2 regions of the Metabacillus sp. 22489 genome follow, and region 2 is predicted to be linked to the other one. Evidence: riboswitches for the same ligand, from Rfam matches in the RefSeq annotation. Region 2 holds a riboswitch; the other holds the start of a gene.
The links. Region 2 has a riboswitch for FMN ahead of ribE (riboflavin synthase). Riboswitches for the same ligand answer to the same signal wherever they lie in the genome.
Positions count from the first base shown of each region.

Region 1: another riboswitch for FMN. It lies ahead of ACTJJ9_RS23265 (ECF transporter S component); the one in region 2 lies ahead of ribE (riboflavin synthase).

Region 1 is NZ_JBQENT010000057.1:9,937-18,259, reverse strand. It holds gene ACTJJ9_RS23275 (helix-turn-helix domain-containing protein) at 1-982, opposite strand, end outside; gene ACTJJ9_RS23270 (ferredoxin) at 1,337-1,585, shown strand; gene ACTJJ9_RS23265 (ECF transporter S component) at 1,724-2,302, opposite strand; FMN riboswitch at 2,470-2,679, opposite strand; gene ACTJJ9_RS23260 (M23 family metallopeptidase) at 2,971-3,912, opposite strand; gene ACTJJ9_RS23255 (hypothetical protein) at 4,233-5,411, opposite strand; gene sigX (RNA polymerase sigma factor SigX) at 5,389-5,937, opposite strand; gene ACTJJ9_RS23245 (cob(I)yrinic acid a,c-diamide adenosyltransferase) at 6,200-6,775, opposite strand; gene ACTJJ9_RS23240 (ATP-binding protein) at 6,982-8,323, opposite strand, start outside.
Region 2 is NZ_JBQENT010000061.1:15,502-23,824, reverse strand. It holds gene ACTJJ9_RS23835 (DUF309 domain-containing protein) at 27-560, shown strand; gene ACTJJ9_RS23830 (GNAT family N-acetyltransferase) at 604-969, opposite strand; gene ribH (6,7-dimethyl-8-ribityllumazine synthase) at 1,105-1,572, opposite strand; gene ACTJJ9_RS23820 (bifunctional 3,4-dihydroxy-2-butanone-4-phosphate synthase/GTP cyclohydrolase II) at 1,635-2,828, opposite strand; gene ribE (riboflavin synthase) at 3,000-3,647, opposite strand; FMN riboswitch at 3,816-3,967, opposite strand; gene ACTJJ9_RS23810 (hypothetical protein) at 4,279-4,530, opposite strand; gene ACTJJ9_RS23805 (hypothetical protein) at 4,622-4,978, opposite strand; gene ACTJJ9_RS23800 (helix-turn-helix domain-containing protein) at 5,161-5,382, shown strand; gene ACTJJ9_RS23795 (hypothetical protein) at 5,392-5,640, opposite strand; gene ACTJJ9_RS23790 (hypothetical protein) at 5,816-6,157, opposite strand; gene ACTJJ9_RS23785 (hypothetical protein) at 6,275-6,622, opposite strand; gene ACTJJ9_RS23780 (hypothetical protein) at 6,880-7,293, opposite strand; gene ACTJJ9_RS23775 (helix-turn-helix transcriptional regulator) at 7,574-7,774, shown strand; gene ACTJJ9_RS23770 (hypothetical protein) at 7,797-8,323, shown strand, end outside.

The DNA.
Region 1 (8,323 bases), on a different contig from region 2:
TATCAATTGCATTTTTTATTAAATGGTAATCAGCCTCTGATAAAAAATTGTCAGGTGTATACGTTTGATCGTGCAAAGTTATCTCTACGATATGATCCTCTATTGTACTTTCCTTTAATCCACGTAAACGTGCTATCTCCTGAATACTTGCTCCAGCTTCTAAATACGAAAGAGTGACTTCTGTTGAAGCAGTGAGTGTAGTTTTCAATTGAACATCCTTCGTTATCTCATTAAAAACCTTATATTCTTCTGGTTTTTCTTGGATTTGCTGAATGATATAATGTACGACGTTCCAAAATTCCAAATAGACATAAGTCGGGTCATCCTTCATCGTTAAAGCGATTTGCTCAAAGGTTTCACCAATTCTATTGTTTGATGTTAATCTTCGAATAAAAATTTCTGCATGTCTATCTGATGACATTTGTAACAACTGATGTAACTCACTATATAATTGATTAACAAGATCCTCTACTTGATTTCGGTTATCCTTAATAAATTTTTTTACCCAAAATAAATCTTCCTGATTTTTTGTAATTGGTAAATAATTCGTATTTTTATAAACAAAATTCGACAAAACTTGAATAAGTAAGGGAATTCTCCTCCAGAAAATGCGACTTGTATCACCATATACCCATCCATTGAGGTGAGTAGGAAATGGCTTTGCTGCCAAACAATCCTTCAGATACGAAATTCCTTGTGTCGTTAGAACAAAGTGTTGTTCTTCTTTTTCTTTTATTAATTGCGCTTTAACCAAATCCTCACAATGTGTTATAACCAATTTTCTTGATAATTTAGGAAATAGGCCAAACATCATAGATAAATTAAAAAGTTTGCCATCTTGAATTGTTTGTGAAGATTTTTTCCCATTAAGTAAATGATAAATAGCAGAGACAGTTCGTTCTCCTTTAAAATGACTAAGACAATGAAGTAGGACGATATGTAAATAACTATTGTTCATTTTATCACCTACAATGTTTGACAATTTTCGATACACCTTTATTTTATCAAATTTACTGTCGTACGTTTACTATTATGTATAATTTCTTCATCACTTTTAACAAGTCAGACACATATTATTTTGAATATAGACTTTCAAATGACCAAGATTTGTCGACCTTTATCCTTTGGTTCCATCTTAGCTAATAGCATGACCTTAACAATGGAAATTTTGTGAAAAGCAACATAACCAACGTTTTTTTATTGAAAAGTCCAAAAATCCGATTTACAATACTAGTTAGGCACTGTAAAGTAATACAATATGTATTACTTGAATTCATTATTTTAAGTACTATCATATGAACATATGGTATTAATCTTATCAGGAGGTTTGTTTTAAATGGCAAAATATACAATCGTAGACAAGGACACTTGCATCGCATGTGGTGCATGTGGCGCTGCTGCACCAGATATTTATGATTATGATGATGAAGGTATCGCTTACGTTACCTTAGATGATAACCAAGGTATTGTAGAAGTTCCAGAAGTACTTGAAGAAGATATGATGGACGCATATGAAGGTTGTCCAACAGATTCAATCAAAATTGCAGATGAAAAATTTGATGGTGACGCATTAAAATTTGAATAGATGCTGGGGTTTCATTGTATCAGACGAGCCCATTAAAAAATAAAAAGAAAAAACCTCTGATAAATCTGAGGTTTTTTTCTTTTGACTAGGTTCGTTAATTAACTTTGTTACTGTAAGAAACAATTTATAAAAACCTTTTTAATGGATTAGTAATTGATTTGTTAACCATGTTTTAATTTTTGAAATTAATGCTGCGAGTAAGATTGCAACAATTACCCCTTTTATTAAGTTAAAAGGTAATATAGCTGCGACAACAAGTTGTTTTAGTGACTCTTGAGACATTGCTGGCATATTTAAAAATAATGTATAAGCTGGCATAAAGACATAATAATTTAAAATGCTCATAACGATTGTCATCAATAAAGTACCAATTGTTAATCCTATAAAAAGTCCCTTCATACTTCTAAAGCGTCTAAAAAATACAGCTGTTGGAATGATAAATATAGTTCCAGCAATAAAGTTAGATATTTCCCCCACAGGAACACCTGTCGCACTTCCTTGAATTAAATAATGTAGTACATTTTTTATTACTTCAACCATTATTCCAGCTGCAGGACCAAATACAATTGCAGCAATTAAAGCTGGTACATCACTAAAATCAATCTGCAAAAACGTTGGAAATCCTGGAAATGGAAAATCAAGCATCATAAGCAGATAAGCAATGGTACTTAACATTCCTACTGTTACATTTTTTCTGACACGACTTTGTTGCATTATTGACTCTCCTTTTCTGATCGCACTTGAAAAAGAGAAAGTTCTTGTTTTAGACATAATAAAAAGCCCCAATAATTAGATGTTTCTCAATACATAACATCTCAGGTTGGGGCATTGTTGTAGACATGTCTAAATAAACGTTAAACTATGAAAAATTTAAACGTTTGAACCTCCATCTTCTCTCATCCAGACTTTACTGTCGGTTCCGGAATCTCACCGGATCATGCCTTTTCTTGCAGGCTCGCGGACTTCAAAATTTCTACTGTTATCAGCTAAAGCTAAAATTCGCTCTACTAACAGCATCCCCAACAAGATTAACTTAGGGATTAATCCATTTCTTCACCGCCGGTCGGGAATTTCACCCTGCCCCGAAGATTGATCATATTTTTTTCATAAGTATATAACGAAATAGATGATTTGTATATTAATTTGCTTAGGAAAAATGACTATATATAATAGAAGGAATTAGGAAGCGTTTTCAATTATTTTAATTAAAATGAATTAAACTATGGAGTATTTTATATGAAGTACAATTGTAAAAAACAATGGAAGCTATCTAGAAATAAGCACCTAATATCTAGTGTTTATACTGCCAGTTGTCCCCACCAATCACTTCTTCTTAAAAGCTTTTATTATAGGTGGGGATAACTGCCAGTATAAATGTGCCTACGTTATGTATTAGGGTTAATAACCAATACTTGATTAGGATAAATGGTTTCATTTATCAATTGGTTATTCTTTTTAATTGAATTTGCATCGGTCTTATATTCATTCGCAATTGACTGTAGTGTATCACCTTTTTGCACAACATAGGTTTCCATTTTATTTACATAAACAACTAGCTTATCACCTTCATAAATCAGATCAGACTGAAGTTGATTCCATTCTTGTATGGCTTGAACCGAAACTTTATATTTCTGTGAGAATTCCCATAATGTATCTCCCTTTTTAATTGTTACTACTTGTTTATTGCTCTCAGTATCTTTTTTTTCTTGTTTTATACTACTTCTTCCCACTATTGAATTATTCATTTCAGTCTTCATCGCTTTATGCTTAACAGCTTGTTCTTCGGAAGTTGGATTTTCAATGTTTTTATTTGCTGATACAGAATTACTTGGTAATTCAAAGACAAATAACGGATCAAGCGCATTATTTTTTTCAGCGGTCCATTCTCCTTTATGTAATTCAAAATGAAGGTGAGTCCCCCTTGATACCCCAGTATTTCCAATAATACCTAGTAGCTGTCCTTTATTTATAGTCTCTCCTTCTTTAACTAACCTTTTACTGAGATGAGCATAAACAGTTTCATACCCTTCAGGATGTTGTACAAAAACAACATGTCCATAAGAATCAGAATAATAGGACTTAGAGACAACTCCATCTGACACAGAAATTATTTCCGTTCCTTCAGGTGCTGCAATATCAACACCTTTGTGATTCCCATTTCTAGTACCAAATGTATCTGTTATTTTCCCTCCATGAACAGGCTGAATCCAGTGTTGCTCCAACTCGTCTATGTATGATTTAGCAAAAGCAATCTTTTGATTCCCAACCGCCGTAACAAATACTATAGCAACAATCAACAAAACCATATGTTTTATACTTTTCAACATTTCATTCTCCCCCTACATTTTTTGCTCTTCGTCATGGTCTAACAGTGATCATCTTAGAAGTTAACCTGACCACACTTCACCAGCATGCACTACTTTCGTACAATTATGCTTAGGCTTGAATTCAATAATAGGACAACAAAACAATTTACTCTTTTTTAAACTACACGTCCATTGTATGTAGACGGGTTATAAAAAAGAACAAGTGTAGTATATAACATAATTTTCCACATTATACATCCATTTTGCTCTTACAGTATTTCTTTTATAAAATTCATTTTTTTATTTAAATATAAAAAAGAGGCTCATATACAAAGAGCCTCTTAATGTTCTTCAATTGGGTTTGGTGAAAACGGTACTTCAATTGGGTGTGCTACATCCATAACACCAATATGATTAATATCAATTCCTTTAAAATAGACTGTTTTAAAACCAAACTCTTTTGCGGAAAGCAAAATGGATTCTAACATAATAACAAATTCTTGATTATCCTCAAATTTGCTGCCAGCTTCAAATTCTACTTCTAATTGCTCGCCGTTTTCAAAAATATTTTTTATTATAATATGATTGACTATTGTTGGCTTTAGTTCATGATCCAATCCAGTTTTCATCGCATCTATTGCTTGTTCAATAGAATCATATGAATTTGGAGAAGGTACTAGAAGCTTTTGTGTTTCTTCACTGTATTGGTAAAGAAAATACGCCTTCTTTAATTCTTTCTGCATTTCTACTTCATTTTTCACACCATAATTCGAAAGCTCTATTCCTTGTTTATCATTTGTATATAAATTTGCTTTTTTATAATTATCCCATCTAAACGTTTCAATTACAGAATTTAGAAATAACGTTTCTTCACTGCTTCCGCTTATCTGTACATCTTTATGATAATCAATATTAACCTCTTCATTATTTGTTTCTTCATCTATTTCTGCCCCTGATAATTCAAAGGAGATAGGTCCAAGCTCATCACTGTAAATCTCCGGTTTTATTTCCTCTATTACCTCGATCTTTTTCTTCTTATCATTTAATTCAAGACTTACCGGTAAAATTAGCTCCGCCTGATCATTTGTAAAGCCTACAGTTATTATATCTTCTGCTTCACTTGCCTTTGTCACAAATGTTTCTTTCTGATCTTCCATCAATACTTGATTTAGTTGATGGTCAACATCTTCATTCTTATCATTTGAAATAGTCTGTTCACTCGCTTGACCATCATCCTGAACTGCTGTCTCGATTTTTGCCTTCTCTGAATTAGATAAATCCATTGCAGTTTCTTGTTCTTTTGCACCTTGTTCCAGAATAAGTGGTGTTAATATTGCGATAAGGAATAGTGCAGCAGCAGTTGCTATCGAAGGCGCAATCCAATTTTTTTTCTTTTTTCTCGATTGTATTTTAAATTGAATAGACTGATAAATCTCATCTGCAGTTTGTTTATCTTTGACAAGTGGCATTTGATTTAAAAGACGTTCAATCTGTTTCTCATTCCAATCCGGTTTTTTCAATTGAATGCCCCTCCTTTTCAGAGATGCTAATCATATGTTTTTGTAAATGTTTTAACGCTCTGTGTTGTGTCGTTTTAACCTTGCTAGTTGTCCAGCCTAATGCTTCAGCAGTTTCAGTTATCGATAGGTCTTGCAAATATCTTAAAATAAGCACGGAACGCTGATCTAACGTACAATGATCTAACGCACGATACATCCATTGGATCTGTTCATTTTGTAACGCAATTTCATCTGGTAATGGCTGATGATCTTGAATTTGCTGTTTATCCCAATCAAATTTATCGATAATTCTTTGCCTTATTGTCTTTTGTTTGCGAAAGCTATCAATTGCCACATGCCTAGCTATAGAAAATAGCCAAGTCTTCTCACTACTTCTACCTTCGAACTTATCATAAGCTTTTAATACACGTATATATACTTCCTGAACTAAATCTTCAGCTTGTTCACGATTTTTCACCATATAAAATAAAAATTGAAATAAATCATGATGATAATTACTATATAATCTTTGAAAGGTATCCTCCATGAATGCCCCTCCATTTCTAAATTAGTCGAAAAGGAATTAAAAAAGTTGCAAAATAGCAACCAGAAATATTAATGTAATATTAATGTAACATTTGTAATTAACTAATATTTACTTTAGCATAATTTCTATCAAACTACGAATAGATTTTTCTATTATTTACTAACTTTTAAATTCCTTAAGCAATCAAAAAAATAGACTCACCACTTTATAAAGTACCAACTAGTGGTGAGTCGTTGTCCTTCGACTTTTCTGTATAGAGGAATTATTCTTTAGAAGGTTTTGTTTTAAAGACTAATGCGCTTCTTTCATATTCAATATCACGGACACCTAAACGATAATTAATAACTCTTGCTATTGCAAAAAGATAGTCAGATAATCGGTTTAGATAAATCAAAACATTCTGATTAATCTCTACTTCTTTTTGCAAAGTGACTGTACAACGTTCTGCTCTTCTAACAACCGTTCTTGCAATATGTAATACTGCTGACGCACCACTACCTCCAGGCAAAATAAACTTTTCAAGCTCTGGTGCTTCCTTAACATAATGATCAATTCGTTCTTCAAGATATTCCACCATTTGAATAGTCGTTTTATAAGGATATTTTTCTTTTACAACAGCTAAGTCTCCTCCACAATCGAATAATTCATGCTGGATCTTTACTAACTCTTGATAAATATCAGCAAACTGCTCATCCTTTAACAATGTCATTGCTTGCCCAATAAAGGAGTTTGCTTCATCTATCGTTCCATATGCCTCCACACGTATGTCATCTTTCTCAACTCTTCCTCCTATAATGCTTGTTTGCCCTTGATCACCTGTTTTTGTATATAATTTCACTTCATCCACTCCTAGTAATAAATTCATATTTAGTTTATTGTATTTCTTACTACCTTTTAGCTTTTTGAAGTGATATCTTTCATACAGTTAGTTATAATATTTAAGTCTAGTCTGTTTTCAACTTTAAAACTGTATTAATGTAATTTGAAAGCAATAGGTTATAGGTCCATTCCATGTTCCTTATGAAACAAGATTGTTCGGCAAAATCATTCAGCTTCCAACTTTTTTCGTGGTAGGATGATACTAAATGTCGTACCTTCACCTATTTTACTATGAACTTGAATTTTACCATGATGTGCTTCAACGATATTTTTAGCAATCGCTAAGCCTAATCCTGTTCCTGATCTTCCACGAGTCCTTGCTTTATCTGCCTTATAAAATCTTTCAAAAACAAAAGGTAAATCCTCTTCTGGAATACCACTACCTGAATCCTTAACGCGAATCATTAAACCATTTTCCTTCATATCAACATTAATAATTACGGATCCATTTTCAGCTGTATGCCTTATTGCGTTATCAACTAAATTCGTTAAAACTTGTTCGATTCGATCTGGATCAAAAACGTACTCTTTTTCAACTAATTGAATTTTCCCCTCGATATATATCGATTTTTCTCTCGCAATACCTTGGAATTTCCGTACAATTTTATCGATAAATTGTTCAACGTTTACGGTCTCATGATTTAACGTAATATGCCCGGCTTCCATTCTCGCTAAATCTAATAGATCGTTTACTAATCTTCCCATTCGTAATGATTCATCATATATAATTTGCGCAATTTCCTTTTTTTCTTCCTCAGAGCTTGCAATATCATCGACGATCGCTTCACTGTATCCTTGGAGCATTGAAATTGGAGTTCGTAATTCATGACTAACATTTGCAATAAAATCTTTTCTTAATTTATCCAAACGGCGTTCCTCTGTCATATCTCTAAGAACTGCAACTGCTCCACGAACATATGATTGATTATATAAGGGACTCATAAGTATAACCCAGCTTCTCCCTTGTAAAGTTATTTCATGAGCCTGTTCCTTATTCATCGTAACAACATATTCAAATAACTGTTTCACTTCAATAGGGAGCTCTTGATGTTTTTGAACATTCTTTCCTTGCTCAAAGTACCAAGCTTGTAAAAAACGTTCGGCAGGTGGATTTGTAATGAGAATTGATCCATCAATATTTAACGTAATAACTCCGTCAGCCATGCTACTTAATATATTTGTTAAATGTTCCTTTTCCTGACTTAACGCATTTATATGAAACTTTAATTGTTTTCCCATTTGGTTAAATGCAATTCCTAAATCACCAATTTCGTCATTTGACATTATCGGTACACTAGTATCAAATTCGCCTCTAGCTAAGTTTTGTGCTACTTCCTTCATTTTTCTTAACGGATACGTAATCCTTGTTGAAAGAAAGAATGCAAAAATAGTTGTTAAGACAATCGCTATGCCTGCAGCTAATAAGATAAATTGTGTTGTATGTTTTGTTGTTTCCTGAACAGCCAGCAAAGACTGGGAAATAAATACCGCACCATTTTCATTATCC
Region 2 (8,323 bases):
TAGACGAAGGATATGAGGTGCCTTATATGTATGATAAAGAATATATCGACTTTCTCGTACACTTTCATTGTGATCGCGATTATTTTGAATGCCATGAAATTTTAGAAGAACATTGGAAAAAAGACCCACCTAAAAAAAGAAAATCCTATTGGGTTGGACTTATTCAAATTGCAGTCGGATTATATCATCAAAGAAGAGGCAACTTTGCCGGTGCTTTTAAAATGATTTCAAACGCTTTACGTATACTTACTAAGGAGCAATTAGCCTTATCAGAGCTTGGGTTACATAGCAATGATTTATTAAAACAGCTGAAAATTAGAAAAGCTGAAATTCTCGAAGAAAAAGCTTATTATAGCATAAATCTTCCGATTAGCGATGAGAATTTATTAGCGTTATGTATGCAAAAATGTGAGATACAACAAATTCCTTGGGGAAAAGAAAGTAATCTAACAGACGATGACTTAATTCATAAACATATAAATCGCGATAGAAAAGAAGTAATTGAAGAAAGACTAAAACAATTGACAAAGCGAAAAGAAAAAAGAAAAGACACAAAATGAAAAAAGCTTGATTTCTCAAGCTTTTTCATCTTACTATATCGTCTTAATTATTTTGTTCATCGTTACTTTGGCACTTCTCAAGAAATGCTTCTGTTTCCTCATTAGGTATAACTGATTTATTTTTGTACATGTCTTTTAGAGCATTAACCATCTGCTTTCCAATACCTTGACCTCTGTGTGAAGGATTTACTGAAATGTGTTGGACTTCAACAGTTTCTTCGTCTTTAAAAATAACACCTATTGCTCCAATGATGTCCTCATCCTGTTTCCAAAGAAACAATTGCCAATTTTCGTCTGTCTCGTATTGTTTAATTGTTGATTGTAATTGCTTTAAATCCTTTTCAGCTGGCATAAAAGACAAAAGACCCATCGCAATTTTTTCAAAACTTTTTTTAAAGCGTATTAACATATATACCCCTCATTAACAAAATAGCTTTCTTAAAAAGCAAATGTACTTAGTAACTGAATAATACCAAATTTATATAAATACTTCACACAACATTATAAACAGTTTCCTAGTGGTTTTAAACACTTTTCCTAAAAATTAATCGATAACCTTTAGTAAATTTGACATTTCAATTGCAGTAACAGCCGCTTCATATCCTTTATTGCCAGCTTTAGTTCCTGCTCTTTCTACTGCTTGCTCAATTGTTTCAGTTGTTAAAACACCAAATACAACAGGTACACCAGTTTTTAATGCAGCTTGAGAAATTCCCTTTGCTGCTTCATTACAAACATAATCATAATGTGTTGTAGCACCTCTAATAACGGTTCCTAAAGTTATGACAGCATCATATTTTCCTGATTGTGCTAATTTATTTGCAACAAGAGGTAATTCAAAAGCACCTGGAACCCAAGCAACCGTTACGTTCTCCTCTTCAACTCCATGTCTTCTTAATCCATCCTCTGCACCAGTTAAAAGCTTTGATGTAATAAACTCATTAAAACGAGCAACAACAATCGCTATTTTCAATCCACTACCAATTAAATGTCCTTCAAATGTTTTCATCATAATTCCTCCATAATTTTGTTTAATCTATCAACATTAGCTATTTTAGCTAAATTTTTATTTGTTTAAAAATGTAAATAATGACCTAATTTTTCGTTTTTAGTTTTTAAATAATGTTCATTTTCTTCTCTTGCAGGCATTTCGATTGGTATCCGGTCATTTACCGTTAACCCATACCCTTCTAAACCTGCAATTTTTCTTGGATTATTTGTTAATAAATTCATTTTTTCGATTCCAAGATCTTTTAGTATTTGCGCACCAATTCCATAATCCCGAAGATCTGAAGGAAAGCCTAGTTTTTCGTTAGCTTCAACTGTATCATACCCTTGCTCTTGAAGCTTATATGCCCTCATTTTATTTAATAATCCGATACCTCGACCCTCTTGTCTCATGTATAAAAGGACACCTTTTCCAGCCTTTTCAATTTGCGCCAATGCTGCATGTAATTGCGGTCCACAATCACAGCGATAAGAGCCGAAAACATCTCCTGTTAAACATTCAGAATGTACCCGAACTAATACAGGTACTTCACTATTTATTTCGCCTTTTATTAAGGCAACATGTTCCTTCTGATCAAGTAAATTTGAATAACCAATTACCTTAAAGACTCCATATTCTGTCGGAAGGTCAATTTCAATTTCTCTTTTCACTAGCTTTTCACTTTGATTACGGTATTGAATTAAGTCTTTTATTGTAATGATTTTTACTTGAAGTTGTTTAGCTAGTTCTAATAAATCTGGAACTCTTGCCATTGTTCCGTCTTCTTTTATAATTTCACAGATAACTCCACCTGGTTTCGCACCACATAAAATTGATAAATCAACAGCTGCCTCAGTATGTCCTGCTCTTCTTAAAACCCCACCTTCCCTTGCGACTAATGGAAAGGTATGACCTGGGCGTTTAAAATCTGAAGCCTTTGTATCTTCATCTAAAAGGGCTCTAACTGTATCAGCACGTTCAAATGCGCTTATTCCCGTTTTATTTGTTTTATAATCAACGCTAACAGTAAATGCTGTACCGTGTGGGTCTGTATTATGTGATACCATCGGAAACAAATCTAATTTATTAGCCTGTTTTTCTGTAATAGGTACACAAACTAATCCACGTCCATGTTTAATCATAAAATTAATAGCCTCTGGAGTGATACGATCCGCTAAAGCGACAAAGTCTCCCTCGTTTTCCCGATCTTCATCATCAATAACGATCACAACTTTTCCTTCTTTTAAATCCGCTAATGCTTCTTCAATTTTATGAAACATTTTTGAATGGCCCCTTTCTAAACCTTACTAGGCTCTTCCTGAACTTGTCTATTTCCGCTTTAGATGTGCGCTGTGCTGTTCGGGAGCCTTCTTATCGTCTCGTGCCTTCTATCCAATCAACAATGTACCAAAAATCAACACTTCTTTTTACAATAGTTAAAATCTAAAATATTAATAAAAGCCATTTTCTTTTAAAAAAGATAGATTCAATGTGGAGCTTTTCGTTACTTCTTGTTGATTAATAAATTTTTTAAGATATTTCCCAATCATATCACATTCAATATTCACAATATCTCCAACATTTTTTAGTCCAAGAATTGTATCTGATAAAGTATGGGGAATAATCGAAACAGTTACTTTATCCTTTTCTAATCCAAATATCGTTAAGCTAATTCCATCGATAGTAATTGATCCTTTATATATTAATGTGTCAGTTAGTTGCTCATCTACTTCTAGTTCAAAATAAACCGCATTTGAAACACGTTGCTTTTTAACAATTTTTCCAACTCCATCAACATGTCCAGAAACAAAATGACCACCAAAGCGACCATTAGCAGACATCGCTCGTTCCAAATTAACTCTTGAACCATTTTTCAGCATAGATAATGAAGTATGTTTGACAGTTTCAGGCATTACATCTACAGCAAAAGAATCTGCATGAAATTCAGTTACTGTTAAACAGACTCCGTTTACTGCAATGCTGTCTCCAATCGACATATCTTCGATGATCTTGTTTGCACCAATTGTAAAAATAATGGCATCCTTAGTTCCTTGTACATTTTTTATTGTGCCAATTTCTTCAATAATTCCTGTGAACATTATGCGCCCTCCTTCCTTCTATTATTCATCCTGCTCGAAGCCTATAAAAAAAGCCCAAAGTCATAGACTAAGGGCTTTTAATGAGAAATTGATATTTGAGTAAGTCAAATAAGAGTATTTTCTATCTATTTTTCAAAAACAGATAATAAATACACCGCAAAGGTTCGCGCAATTCTTCTCCCATCCAGACTTTAACTGTCGGCTCTAGATTCACACTAGATCAACCGTTAATTAAATTAATTAACGGGTCACGGGCTAAGAAGTTATTTAAATACTTCATCACCGTCGGTAGGGACTTTCACCCTGCCCCGAAGAATAAACAATGATATTTAATTTTTACTACAGTGTTCTTATGTACTCTAGAATGCTCCAGAATATTGATTTAATAAGGATTTTTAAATTATCAAATTAACTAGCGTATCCTAGTGTAATTTATAGTGATAATTAATTTCCTACCAAAATCCTACCACAGCCTACCATTACAAAGACACTTAATTCGTAAGAATATTATCACTACGGAACATAAAAAGCAAGAAATTGATTCTTTGCTTTGTGTTATAATATAAGTAGGAAAAGATATGCCCAACATTTCATTTTCCTTAAACTCTTCTATTGCCAGATAGGAGAGTTTTTACTCATCTTCCTCTATAGCAACCATTTCATCACTAGTGTAATTATGTATTTTAGGCTTAACCACCGTACCATCATGTAATGTTAATGTTAGCTCAGGTATTGCAATAGCGTATTCATGTAGCTTTTTTAAACCTTCAGTGATGGCAGATTGATTATTTTCGCATTTCGCTTCAATTGAAATGTCAAATCTTATTGTTGTTCCAATATAAAACTTTTTAGTTCCATGTGTATTAGCTTGAATATTAATCATTTCAACCTCTCCTTTTTAATTTTATTGAATAATAGCCAAAATCATAAAAGCTTCAACAATTCCAAATAGAGCAATGTATAAATGACCCATTTTAATCTTCATTTTTCCACTCCTTAACTTTTGTTCCACCTTCATGGATTAAGCCAAGTGGCTCATCAGTCCAAAACTCAAATTTTGTAAGGAATGTAAATAAACTAACCTCATTAAGCATTTTCTTAATATCTTGTAGAGTTTGCATTGGATCAAGTACTTGCGTGTTGTCGGCAAGATTCCCACTCATTTCAACCTCATAAGCATCTAAGGATTCATTAAATCTCACCTTTGCGTAAAAGAAAGTTTTTCCAAATGATTGAGTTGAATAGTAAATTGCAAAGTCATCATTGAGTAGAAGTCCATCCAAAAAGTAAGATAAATTGTCAGCTACTGTGATAACTTTAATCTTATTCATAAGCACCCTCCTCCCACACTTCAGTGGGCTAAATATTTTATTTTAGTTCATTTTGAACACTATAATGTTTATCTGTTATCACTATAATATACACTATAGTGTGCATTGTCAACGTTTAATTGAAAAAATGTTCATTAGAATGTATAATTTTTATAAGAGTTTTTTTGAGAGGACGGTATTCAATGATTAAAGTAAACTTATCTAGAATCATGGGAGAAAAGAAACTTAAAATTAGTGACGTAGCTAATATGACAGGATTACATCGTAACGGTATTTCAAAGTTATATAAAGAAGAAACTGACGGAATAAAATTCGAAACGTTAGAAAAGTTATGTGATAAATTGGAATGCGAAATAAGTGATTTACTTGAAATAATTAAAGAAGAAAAAAAACCCACTGAATAACCAGTGGGTTTATGCTATATATAGATAATATAATTTTGAAAAGTTCCACGTAACAAATATTAAGATTGATACTGAAACTAAACCAATTGACTCATCTATAGTTTGATCTGATAACTTTCTTTCAACAACTTTATATGTCCCTATAGTTCCTTTTACTTTTTTCACTTTAATTGGTCTTAATCTTATTTCTTCTTTAGCAAATCTTCCTCTTGAGTCTCTTGGTTGAAGGTTCACATTTTTTCTTTTGCCAGAAGTCATCTATTTTCCTCCTTGGAATTAAGTTCCTCCAAGTTGTCTCCATATATTTGACATTTTATACCATTTTTCTTAATAATTTAGTAACAATATATTTTACAAGTAAATTTATCATATATTGCTATTTTTAAAAGTAAATTAAATATATAAAAACCCACTTTGGATATTTCTAAGTGGGTTAGTCTATATTCTTTTCAACAAATTTCTGTTCTACTTCCATATATAACTTTTTATAGTTATTAATTCTTTCTTCTTGGTCGGCTTCTTCGCCTATATTTTTCATAAATTCATTAATGTATAAATTATAAATAGCAGTAACTAAATAACTTTCAGATCCTTCAATTTCCGTATAACCGCTGTCATAATATCTTTCTATATAGTTATCTACAATATTTGATTCACTTTCGGTTCTTTTTTCACCTTCAAACCATCCGTTTAATATATCAAACACTTCTTTTGAATCTTTCCAAACTGTTTCATTTAACTCACTGACAGAATGTAAATTTGTATTTGTACTCACCTCATTGGTTTGCTCACTATTACTTGAAGAAACATTTCCGCAGCCTACGAGGAATACGAGTATAGAAATAATCAGTATTGCATATTTTATTTTAATCACCCCTTGTAGAGTTTTAATTTATTGCCCTAAACTTTCGCCTAAAATTTCCTCAAGTTCTGCTTCAATTTCTTCTTGAGTCATATCATCTACAGGCTTATATTCTCCTTCTGAATTATAATCAGACGGTTCATCACTTACCCCATTCTCAGGAACATATTCACCTTCCGTATTATAATCATTCGGATTAGTTGATGGTGCAGAAGAATCATTTTCCAACTCTTCTTCAGAGTATGGGGAATCTATTTCGGATTCATAGTCATTTGATGTTTCTGAAGAATCATATGTATCTAATTCTTCATTATTAATTTCCGAAGCACATCCACTTATTAAAAACATAGATATACTAAATATAATTATTTTTTTCATAAACTATCTCCTTTTATTGTTTAATTACATAGTAAAATATTACCACAAAAATTCTAAATAAAGTATAAAATCTTCTTAAAAAAGAACCTACTACCAAATAATATAAATGGTAGTAGGTTTATCTTTAAAATATTATAGCCAATACACTGAACACCCAAAATACAATTATTATCTCCTTATCTGTCTCACTAAACCATACGTCTTTAATAATGTAACTGTTATAAGTACCTTTTACCTTTTTAACCTTCCGTGGTCTGTCATAATATAAATTTGATTCCACCTTGGTTTCTAATTGTTCTGGAAGGAATCTCCCCTTCTCGTCTCTCTGTCTGTTGTTTACATCCAGTTTGTTCTGCTTCTTTCCTGACCTCTCTAACAGTTCCCTTAGCTGATTTTCCTCTTGTATGGATAGCATTGAAGTGCAAACCTCCCTCTACTATTGTTGATGTGTTATCCATCCATAATCCAACGTTATCCACCTTCCAATTAGATTGGGGAAGAGGTGCGTCACTAGATTTATAGTTTGATAATATCCGTTTAAAATGATCTGAATGTGCAGCAACATGTAAAGCTAACCTAAGCAATTGATTACGGTCGAGTGTAGTTGAATGGAATAGGTCATTGATATAGGCCTTATAAGTGTCTGAATACCTTACTGTAGGTCTATACATTCCTTAACACCTTCTCGTCATTTATTAACTCATATAACTGGCTACGTCCCTCATAAGTCAGGTAGACGTACTTACTCTCAAGTAGATAAATAGCCAATTCCTTCGTCATTTTAACTCCTCCTATTATTACGTCTTAAAGACGTTTGATAGTAGAGTATATTTAGGGAGACTTGTCCGTTATCACAAAAATTTTGTGATTTATAAAATTATTTTCATGATAGAAAAAGGATTAATTTCATCTATATAGAATTTATTTGTAGATACCAATTGGGGGACTATTATGTTAGTAAGTAAAATTAAGGGTTATATAGAATTATCACCTTTATCTAGAGATGAAATTAGAAAAGCAATGAATGTATCTAACAATACAATATCTGCTTGGTGTTCCGGTAAGTCCAGACCATCATTGGAAGATGCGTTTAAGCTATCTAGATTGTTAAATGTGACGGTTGAGGATTTGTATGAGTATAAAGAAGAGTAAAAATTATTAGGAGTGTTAAACAGTGAATATTGATTGGCTAACTTTAGGAGTTAATTCTGCAATTAGTTTATTTTTAAGCTTTATTATGTTTTCTTTAGGATTAAGAGCTGGAAAAGAAAGGACTGACAGAAAAGAGGTTAGAGAAAAGTATAGAAATCTCACTATATATTTTGATGAAATATTAAAAGGTTTTAAAGATAATGTGCCAAAAAAATGGAGTGATTTTTATGTTAAGGAGGTATTAACAGTTAGAGAGTTAGATGAGAAGAATGAATTATTGGAACTTAATTATCGCTTAATAAAAAGACTGTTGCATATTGAATTAGATTCATTAAAATTTGGTCATGTCCTATATCATGATGAAGCGCCAAAGATTGGTGATATTTTGCAAGATTCTTTAAAGGAACATGATATCGAAGTAAAAGATGGTTCATATGAATATTACACTCCAGGTAAGATAGAACCTAAGCCAGGTAGAAGCATTGTATTAATACAAGTAAATCAACTTCAGTGGATTTTCAAGGATAAAAGTATCTTAGAAGCAATAAA